One region of the Streptomyces sp. NPDC048002 genome, then DNA from elsewhere that is predicted to be linked to it. Evidence: riboswitches for the same ligand, from Rfam matches in the RefSeq annotation. Region 1 holds a riboswitch; each other region holds the start of a gene.

The links. Region 1 has a riboswitch for cyclic di-AMP ahead of AB0E07_RS34395 (transglycosylase SLT domain-containing protein). Riboswitches for the same ligand answer to the same signal wherever they lie in the genome.
Region 2: another riboswitch for cyclic di-AMP. It lies ahead of AB0E07_RS03455 (transglycosylase family protein); the one in region 1 lies ahead of AB0E07_RS34395 (transglycosylase SLT domain-containing protein).
Region 3: another riboswitch for cyclic di-AMP. It lies ahead of AB0E07_RS15925 (LysM peptidoglycan-binding domain-containing M23 family metallopeptidase); the one in region 1 lies ahead of AB0E07_RS34395 (transglycosylase SLT domain-containing protein).
Region 4: another riboswitch for cyclic di-AMP. It lies ahead of AB0E07_RS20015 (M23 family metallopeptidase); the one in region 1 lies ahead of AB0E07_RS34395 (transglycosylase SLT domain-containing protein).

Annotation. Positions count from the first base shown of each region.
Region 1 covers NZ_JBEZNL010000045.1:18,541-20,733, forward strand. Annotated here, with positions in the region: gene AB0E07_RS34390 (polyprenyl synthetase family protein) at 1-416, opposite strand, end outside; cyclic di-AMP (ydaO/yuaA leader) riboswitch at 973-1,156, shown strand; gene AB0E07_RS34395 (transglycosylase SLT domain-containing protein) at 1,162-1,632, shown strand; gene AB0E07_RS34400 (HAD family hydrolase) at 1,633-2,193, opposite strand, start outside.
Region 2 covers NZ_JBEZNL010000002.1:95,322-97,514, reverse strand. Annotated here, with positions in the region: gene AB0E07_RS03460 (transglycosylase family protein) at 1-675, shown strand, start outside; cyclic di-AMP (ydaO/yuaA leader) riboswitch at 872-1,052, shown strand; gene AB0E07_RS03455 (transglycosylase family protein) at 1,057-1,764, shown strand; gene eno (phosphopyruvate hydratase) at 2,061-2,193, shown strand, end outside.
Region 3 covers NZ_JBEZNL010000010.1:139,352-141,544, reverse strand. Annotated here, with positions in the region: gene AB0E07_RS15925 (LysM peptidoglycan-binding domain-containing M23 family metallopeptidase) at 202-1,197, opposite strand; cyclic di-AMP (ydaO/yuaA leader) riboswitch at 1,202-1,361, opposite strand; gene AB0E07_RS15920 (tyrosine-protein phosphatase) at 1,852-2,193, shown strand, end outside.
Region 4 covers NZ_JBEZNL010000015.1:45,211-47,403, reverse strand. Annotated here, with positions in the region: gene AB0E07_RS20020 (pitrilysin family protein) at 1-435, shown strand, start outside; cyclic di-AMP (ydaO/yuaA leader) riboswitch at 650-810, shown strand; gene AB0E07_RS20015 (M23 family metallopeptidase) at 823-1,587, shown strand; gene AB0E07_RS20010 (GntR family transcriptional regulator) at 1,776-2,193, shown strand, end outside.

The DNA.
Region 1 (2,193 bases):
TCCGGGCCGAGGTCGGCGAGGATGTGCGACGCGCGGGCGAAGAGGAAGTCCCCGGTGAGGACGGCGACGGAGTTGCCCCAGCGGGTGTTCGCGCTGTCCACCCCGCGCCGGACGTCGGCCTCGTCCATCACGTCGTCGTGGTAGAGCGTCGCCAGGTGGGTCAGCTCCACCACCACGGCCGACGGCACGATCCCCGGCGCGTACGGGTCGCCGAACTGCGCGGCGAGCATCACGAGCAGCGGCCGGAACCGCTTCCCGCCCGCGCGCACGAGATGCTGGGCGGCCTCGGTGATGAAGGGGACCTCGCTCTTGGTGGCCTCGAGCAGTCCCTCCTCGACAGCCGCCATCCCGGCCTGGACATCGGCTTCCAGAGCCTGGTCCCGCACGCTCAGCCCGAACGGCCCGACGACGGTCACGAGGGGTCTCCTGTCTGCTGGTGTCTTCCGGCGATTACGCGGTTTGTCGATAGGTCGCTGCCTTCACTCAAGTCAGCGTATCCGGTCAGGTTTCGATCACCGATGCCGCCCGCCGGTCCACGACGGGCGGTATCGGATCATGGCGTCCATGTTTTTTGATCACCCGATAAGACCCGATATCGACCGACTTACGCGGCCACGGTGGAGTCCGCCTCGAATCGAGGCCGATCGGCGCACCCTCCGGAACACCTTCCGGCACGCCCTCCAGCCCTGCGAACGAGTCGGCGATAAAACACCATTGAGCCTATTGCCCGATTTGATACTCCTTGCGCGCACGCGTGACTTGACTCACGCACATCCACCCACAGCCCGTCCGCAGAATCACGCCGACATGCGTCCCCCGCTTCCCAGTTGAGCCTTGGCGACAGCAAACGATCATTTGCCCCACACCCCCCGATGAAGATCAAAACCCTGGATATGTGAATCCGCTACTTGTTTCGGACATGCGCTCTCGCATACGTTCCCGGCCTGTCGGGCGGACGCCGAATCCTGCCGCCGCCCGATTCCACCGAATTTTCTTCGTACGGCAGGAGCGGGGGACCCACAGGTAAGCCGCCGGACCGGACGTCCTCGGACGCGCCGGAACGGCTCGGGGTGCAGTCGCGTGTCCTTCGGGGTGCGCGGCCGGGCAGCTCCCGCCCGAACCCGACAGCTCACCTCGCAGGCGCCGGAGAGGAACACAGTCATGCCTGCTGCCGCTCAGCGCCGCACCCGTATCGCCCGCAAGCTCGCCGTCATCGGCACCGGAGCCGCCGTACTGGCGCTCCCGCTCATCGGCTCCACCACCGCCTCCGCGGCCACCCCGACGGTCACCACGGCCACCTCGCTCGGGTACTCCAACACCCTCGACGGCTGGATCCGCGCCTCCCTCCAGGTCATGGCGGAGAAGGGGATCCCCGGCACCTACAACGGGATCTACCGCAACGTCATCCGGGAGTCCTCGGGCAACCAGTACGCGATCAACAACTGGGACTCCAACGCCGCCGCCGGCACCCCGTCCAAGGGCCTGCTCCAGGTGATCGACCCGACCTTCCGGGCCTACCACGTGGCCGGCACCTCGTGGGACCCGTACGACCCGGTCGCCAACATCACCGCCGCCTGCAACTACGCGGCCCAGCGGTACGGCTCGATCGACAACGTCTTCGGCGCCTACTGATCAGACGCCCCGCGGGAAGAGTCTTTCGAGGACGACGGCGATGCCGTCGTCCTCGTTCGACGTGGTGACCTCGTCCGCCACCGCCTTGAGTTCGGGGTGGGCGTTGGCCATCGCCACCCCGTGGGCCGCCCAGTCGAACATCGGGATGTCGTTGGGCATGTCGCCGAAGGCGATGGTCCGCTCCGGGCCGAGGCCCAGATGGTCGGCGGCCAGCGCCAGGCCCGTCGCCTTGGTGATGCCGCACGGCTGAAGCTCGACGGTCCCGGGTCCCGACATGGTGACCGTGGCCAGCGAGCCCACCACCGTGCGCGCCGTCGCCGCCAACTCGTCGTCGGACAGCTCCGGATGGCGCAGCAGCACCTTGCTGATCGGCTCGCACCACAGATCGTCGCGGCGCCCGACCCGCACCGCGGGCAGGGTGGGGTGCGGCATCAGATAGCCGGGCTCGATCAGCGTCAGCCCGTCGACGCCGTCCTGGTCGACCGCGGCGTAGACCTGACCCACCTCGGCCTCGATCTTGCCGAGCGCGGTCTCCGCCAGCTCCCGGTCCAGGGTGACGGA
Region 2 (2,193 bases), on a different contig from region 1:
ACCTGCGGTCCGCTCTCCGGCCTTGACGCGGAGTCCGGTTCGGTCGGAATCGACACGGGCCTGGAAGAGGACGGCAATTCATCCGACTCCTCCGAATCATCCAACTCGTCCAGTTCGTCCGGTCTGCTGGACGCCATCGGCGGTGGCGCCTCCGAGTCGCCCTCCGACTCCGGCAGCGACGATTCCGGTTCCGAGGCGTCCGCCACCCCGGGGGCGTCGGACGAGGCGTCGGACGAGGCGTCGGATTCGGCCACGTCGGAGAAGCCGTCAAAGGCGGACAAGTCCACCGAGTCGGCGCGGGCTTCCGAGTCCGGGAAGTCGAAGGGCGCGCCCGGCTCGTCCGGTTCGTCGGACTCCTCCCAGAGTGACCCCTCGCGCGAGGTCGACAGCCTGTTCACAGGAATATCCGGGCTGGACAATTCGGACAGCATCCTCTGGGTCGGGGGCGATTCCGCTCTCGTCGACACCGGGGCCGGCCGCCATCGGGGCCAGCCCGCGGACGAGCGCGGGGCGGACGATACGTATGTCGTCCGGGCCGGCGACACCCTGGCGAGCATCGCCGACTCCCTTGACCTCGACGGCGGATGGCGCGGGCTGTACGCGGCCAACGAGTCGGCCATCGGTCCCGACCCCAGCCGCATCACTCCCGGTCAGACCCTCGAAGTACGGGACTAACCGGTCGAAAAGCAGGGGCAGTTCGCGTCACACTTCGCGCCGAATGTCCGCTTTGGTGAAAGTGTGGGATGAGTCTCAGAAGCCCTGATCGTCTTTGAAATTCCGCGGATCGCCTGCCTACGGTCGTGACCGCTCGCAGCAGCGGGCCCCGACTGCCGCACGCCGAATCCTGCCGGTGGCCGTACGGGAACAGTCGTCGCATCATGCGCCGTAGGCAGGAGCGGGGGACCCAAGGTAAGCGCCGGGACCGGCGGTTGAGGTGACTCGACACCGGATCCGGCTTGGGGTGGAGCCGTGCGACCGACAGGCCGCGCGGCCGGGCAACTCAACCGGCCCGAACCCGACAGCTCACCTCGCAGGCGTCGGTGAGGGGATCGATCCATGCTGTTTTCCGGCAAGGGCAAGCACCGTCGTCCGTCCAAGGCCACTCGCGCCATCGCCATCGCCGGTGTGACCGGCGCGGCCGTCGCCGCCCCGCTCATGGTGGCCGGCAACGCCTCCGCCGCCACCGCCTCCGAGTGGGACGCCGTCGCCCAGTGCGAGTCCGGCGGCAACTGGTCCATCAACACGGGCAACGGCTACTACGGCGGCCTCCAGTTCTCCGCGTCCACCTGGGCCGCGTACGGCGGCACGCAGTACGCCTCCACCGCCGACCAGGCGAGCAAGGCGCAGCAGATCGAGATCGCCGAGAAGGTTCTCGCCGGTCAGGGCAAGGGTGCCTGGCCGAGCTGCGGTGTCGGCCTGTCGAGCGCCGCGTACGACGGCGGCTCCACCACCACCGAGAACTCCACCGAGAACTCCACCGGCGGCTCCACCGAGACCGCCACGCGCTCCACCGAGCAGCAGACCGCCTCGCGCTCGACCGAGCGTCCGGCCGCCAAGAAGACCCAGAAGACCGTCACCACCCCGACCGGCAAGAAGGTCAAGAAGGGTGACGGCGAGTACAAGGTCGTCAAGGGCGACACCCTCAGCACCATCGCCGAGGAGAACGACGTCAAGGGCGGCTGGGCCAAGCTCTTCAAGCTGAACAAGGACATCGTCGAGGACGCCGACCTGATCTACCCCGGTCAGCAGCTGCACCTCAAGTGATCCCGTAGCCGAATCACAGGGTCCTCCTATCGGCGGCCTCCATACTGGGGGCCCCGTGCGGACCACCCCCCGTCCCCACGGGCTCCCCGCCCCGGTGCGTGTTCCCCCGTACGCACCGGGGCGGGGTTTTTCTTTTCCCGTCGTTCACCGCCCCTTTGTTCCGGCGGGAAACAATGGGTACCGTCTGTCCTTGTCCACGGGACGGTCGGTCGGCTGGCCTACGTCCCCGGGGCGGTTAGGCTCTAGTCGCAAGGCTCACGTGCCCCGCACTTCCAGCGTCACATCCCATGAAGGAGATGCTCGTGCCGTCCATCGACGTCGTCGTAGCCCGGGAAATCCTCGACTCGCGAGGCAACCCCACCGTCGAGGTCGAGGTCGGCCTCGACGACGGCAGCACGGGTCGTGCCGCCGTTCCGTCCGGCGCCTCCA
Region 3 (2,193 bases), on a different contig from region 1:
GGTTGACGGGCGGTGAGATAGGCCACTCGCAAAGGGTTGACCAAGCCCGGAATACGTCTCCGATCAGGGATGTTGAGGGCTCAGCCGACTTGCCGCGAGGCGGCGGTCAGCGGTGCGCGGGAACACCGAAGGCCGGACCCGGGGATCGGGGGTCCGGCCTTCGGCGGCGTGTCAGGCAGGTGGTCGTGCGCGGGGGCTCCGTCAGCCGACGGTGACGCCCTTCGCCCGCAGGTAGGCGACCGGGTCCACGTCCGAGCCGTAGTTCGGGGTGGTGCGGATCTCGAAGTGCAGGTGGGGGCCGGTCACGTTGCCGGTGGCACCGGAGAGGCCGACCTGCTGGCCCGCCGTCACCGTCTGACCGCTGGAGACGGACAGCGAGGACAGGTGGGCGTACTGCGCGTAGTGGCCGTCGGCGAGCTGGATGACGACCTGGTTGCCGTAGGCGCCGCCCCAGCCGGCCGAGACGACGGTGCCCGCGCCGACGGCCTTCAGGGAGGTGCCGGTCGGGATCACGAAGTCGACGCCGGTGTGGTAACCGCTGGACCACATGCTGCCCGCGACCTTGTACTGGGTGCCGACACCGGCACCGGAGACCGGCGCGGCGAAGCCCGAGGCGGAGGACTGCGCGGTCTGCGTGGCGGTGGTGGTGGACTCCGAGGAGTCGGCGGACTGCTCGGTCTGCGCGGACTGCGTGGCCTCGGAGGACTTCGCGGTGTCCGACGAGTCCGACTTCGCCGCGTCCGACGAGGACTTGGTGGACGGCTTGGCCGCGGACTTCCCGGCGTCGCCCGTCGCGGCGGCCTTGGCGCCGATCGACAGCTTCAGGCCGGGGTGGATCAGGGACGGGTCGGAGCCGACGGCCTCACGGTTGTCCTGGTACAGCTTCTCCCAGCCACCGCTGACGTTCTGCTCGTCGGCGATCTTCGAGAGATAGTCCCCGGAAACCACGGTGTAGGACTTGGTGGCGGTCTTGGCGGACTTCTTCGCCGCCTTCTTCTCGACCGACTTCTTCTCGACCGACTGAACCGACTGGACCGACTGAACGGCCTTTTCCGAAACCGACTGGGACGGAGCCGCGTGCGCGCCGGTGGCTCCCAGGAGCGGGAGGGCGAGCGCGGCGCCACCGGTTCCGGCGACGGCGATCGATCGGGTGAGACTCAGGGTCTTGGGACGACGGTGCTTACCCTTCGCGGGCATGGCGCATTCCTCTCCGGCGCCTGCGAGGTGAGCTGTCGGGTTCGGACTGGAGATGTCCGGCCGCGCGCTGGGCGCGACTTGACCCCGAGCCTGTTCCGGAGACCGGACCAGGCGGTGATGCCTGTGGGTCCCCCGCTCCTGCCGAGTACGGGTGAGTGTGCGGATTCCGGGCGGTGGCAGGATTCGGCGTCCGCTCGGATTGGTGGCGAACGTAAGCGACCAAGACGCAAACGGACAAGCAGAAGGTTCCGCCCGAAGGCGTCCTTCTTGATCCCTTGCGGGAATTCGCCGTCACTTTCCGTGCATTGGCCGGGCGCGGATTCCCGTAAATCCCCTTGAAAAGCATGCGCATTACGTGAACATGACGGGCGACGCACCGTCACGGTTATGACCCTGCTCACGTGACGTTGCTCCAGACTCCTTTATTCCGCAGCGAGTTGGAATGAAGACAGCAATTCGGACAGAACACCCAGACAGCCCTTAGCGGGGAGAACCGTTACATCACAGCAGGCTCACAAACTCGCTGGAAATCGCGGGACTTTCACCACTCTTAGTCCGTTTTGAGGCATTCCATGGTCGGCCGGACCGGATGTCGTATCGTCAGAGCGTGCCCGCCGGACACCGGAGTCGGCGGGACCGGTGGGAGGAGCCCAAGTGACGCAGCAGGTCCCGTCGACCGAGCCCGAGCTGGCCGGAGTTCGCAATTTCCGTGACGTGGGCGGGCTGCCCACCGTCGACGGACGGCGGGTACGGCACGGTGTGCTGTTCCGCAGCGGCCATCTCGCGCACGCGACCGCCCAGGACGCCGCGTTCCTGGCCGGGCTCGGGCTGCACACGATCTTCGACTTCCGCAACGCGGCGGACCAGAAGCTGGAGGGCCCCGACGTCGAGCTGGCGGGGGTCCGCAATGTGAACCTGCCGCTGAGCGACCCCGCGGACGGCGCGGAGTTCTGGAAGATGGTCCGCGACGGCGAGATCGAGCAGCTGCGGGAGATC
Region 4 (2,193 bases), on a different contig from region 1:
GTGCTGCGCTCCGCCCCGGACGGCACCGGCGCCTCGATGCTCGCCATCAGCGGCTCCGTCGACACGCCCAACACCGGTCCCGCCCTCCAGGACCTGTGGGCGGTGTTGCGCACCCTCGCCGAGGGCGGGCTCACCGACGCCGAGCGCGATGTCGCGGTGCAGAACCTCGTCGGCGTGGCGCCGCTGAAGTTCGAGACGGCCGCTTCCGTGGCGAACACCCTGGCCGACCAGGTCGAGCAGCACCTGCCCGACGACTTCCAGGCCACGCTGTACCGTCGGCTCGCCGAGACGGGCACGGTGGAGGCCACCGCGGCCGTCGTCAACGCCTTCCCGGTGGACCGTCTGGTGACCGTCCTGGTCGGCGACGCGGCCCAGATCCGCAAGCCCGTCGAGGAACTCGGCATCGGTGAAGTCACCGTCGTGACGGCCGAGTAGGGGCACCCTCGGATGTGAAGGCGCGGCAACGCGCGCGTGGGGCCCTGGTGACGAAAGCGCCACCAGGGCCCCTTTATGTCCGAATTGGGGGAGAGGCTGCCTGTCTGGCCTGTGGCATGCGCTACAAAAGCCCTGATCCGTTTGAGGATTGAAAGTTGTCCCGTTTAGCGTCGTCCGGGCTGTCCGTCAGGCAGTGCGCCGCGACCGCGGCACCGGACAGCCATCGCCGAGTCCCCGTACGGCGCGAGCCAGGGGAGCCGGGGACCCACAGTCCCTGGGGTGAATCGGACGCCCGCGCGCAGGCGAGGGGGTCCGTAGGAGACCTTCCTGCTCCGAACCCGTCAGCTAACCCGGTAGGCGAGAGGGAAGGAAAGGACCACCTACTTGATGGCGTTCACCCGCGCCACCGGGAAGCACCGTCGTCCCGGCCGGATGCAGCGCACCACCGTCCGTGCGGCGGGAGTGGCGGCGCTCGCCACCACCGGCGTCGTCGGCTCCCTCGCCGCTCCGGCGCTCGCCGCCGAGCCGGCCGCCGAACAGACCGGCCTCACTCCCGTGATCACCATCGGCGACTCGGTCGCCGAGCAGATCGACGCCCAGGCCGACGCCCAGCAGCAGGCGGCCGTGGAGGCGGAAGCCAGGCAGAAGGCCGAGGAGGCCGCGCGCGAGCGGGCCGCCGAGGCGGCCAAGGAGGCCCGGGCCGCCAAGGAGCGCGCCGCCCGCGCGGCCGAGCGCAAGCGCCTGAACACCTTCGTCTCCCCGATCTCCGGCTCCTACGTCTCCACCGGCTACAAGGCCGGCGGCGCGGTCTGGTCCTCCGGCAGCCACACCGGCGTCGACTTCCACGCCGCCGGCGGCACCTCCGTCCGCTCGGTCGGCGTGGGCACCGTCGTCGAGGCCGGCTGGGGCGGGGGGTACGGCAACCAGATCGTCATCAAGATGCACGACGGCACGTACACCCAGTACGGGCACCTGTCGTCCATCGGTGTCTCGGTCGGCCAGTCCGTCACCCCCGGCCAGCAGATCGGCCTCTCCGGCTCCACCGGCAACGTCACCGGGGCGCACCTGCACTTCGAGGCCCGTACGACCATGGAGTACGGCTCGGACATCGACCCGGTCGCCTATCTGCGCTCGCACGGCGTGAACGTCTGAGCGACCCCGCCACCGCTTCCCGTGACCCCGGCTCACCGAGCCGGGGTTTTCGGCGTTTCAGGGACATCACTGTCCAAAAAATATCCATGAAATCGGACCCCCCTTCGGAAATTCCGGCTCATTGCAATAGAGTCACTGAACACACGTCAGTCGTCGACGTTTCACGGGGATTAAAGCGGAGGTCGGTCATGCGTGTTCCGGCGCACTCGGTATGCACGGCGATCCGGGACGACATCGTCGCCGGTGTCTACGAGCGCGGCAGCCGGCTCACCGAGGAACTGCTCGCACGCCGCTACGGCGTCTCGCGCGTCCCCGTCCGGGAGGCCCTGCGCACGCTGGAGGCGGAGGGCTTCGTGGTGACCCGGCGGCACGCGGGCGCGTGCGTCGCGGAGCCGACCGAGCAGGAGGCCGCCGACCTGCTGGAGATGCGCACCCTGCTGGAGCCGCTCGGGGCCGCGCGGGCCGCCCAGCGGCGCACGGAGGCCCATCTGAAGGTGCTGCGCGGCCTGGTGCGGCTCGGTCAGGAGCGGGCCAGGAGGGGCAACAGCGAGGATCTGCGCTCCCTGGGGGGCTGGTTCCACGAGACGCTCGCCCAGGCCTCCGGCA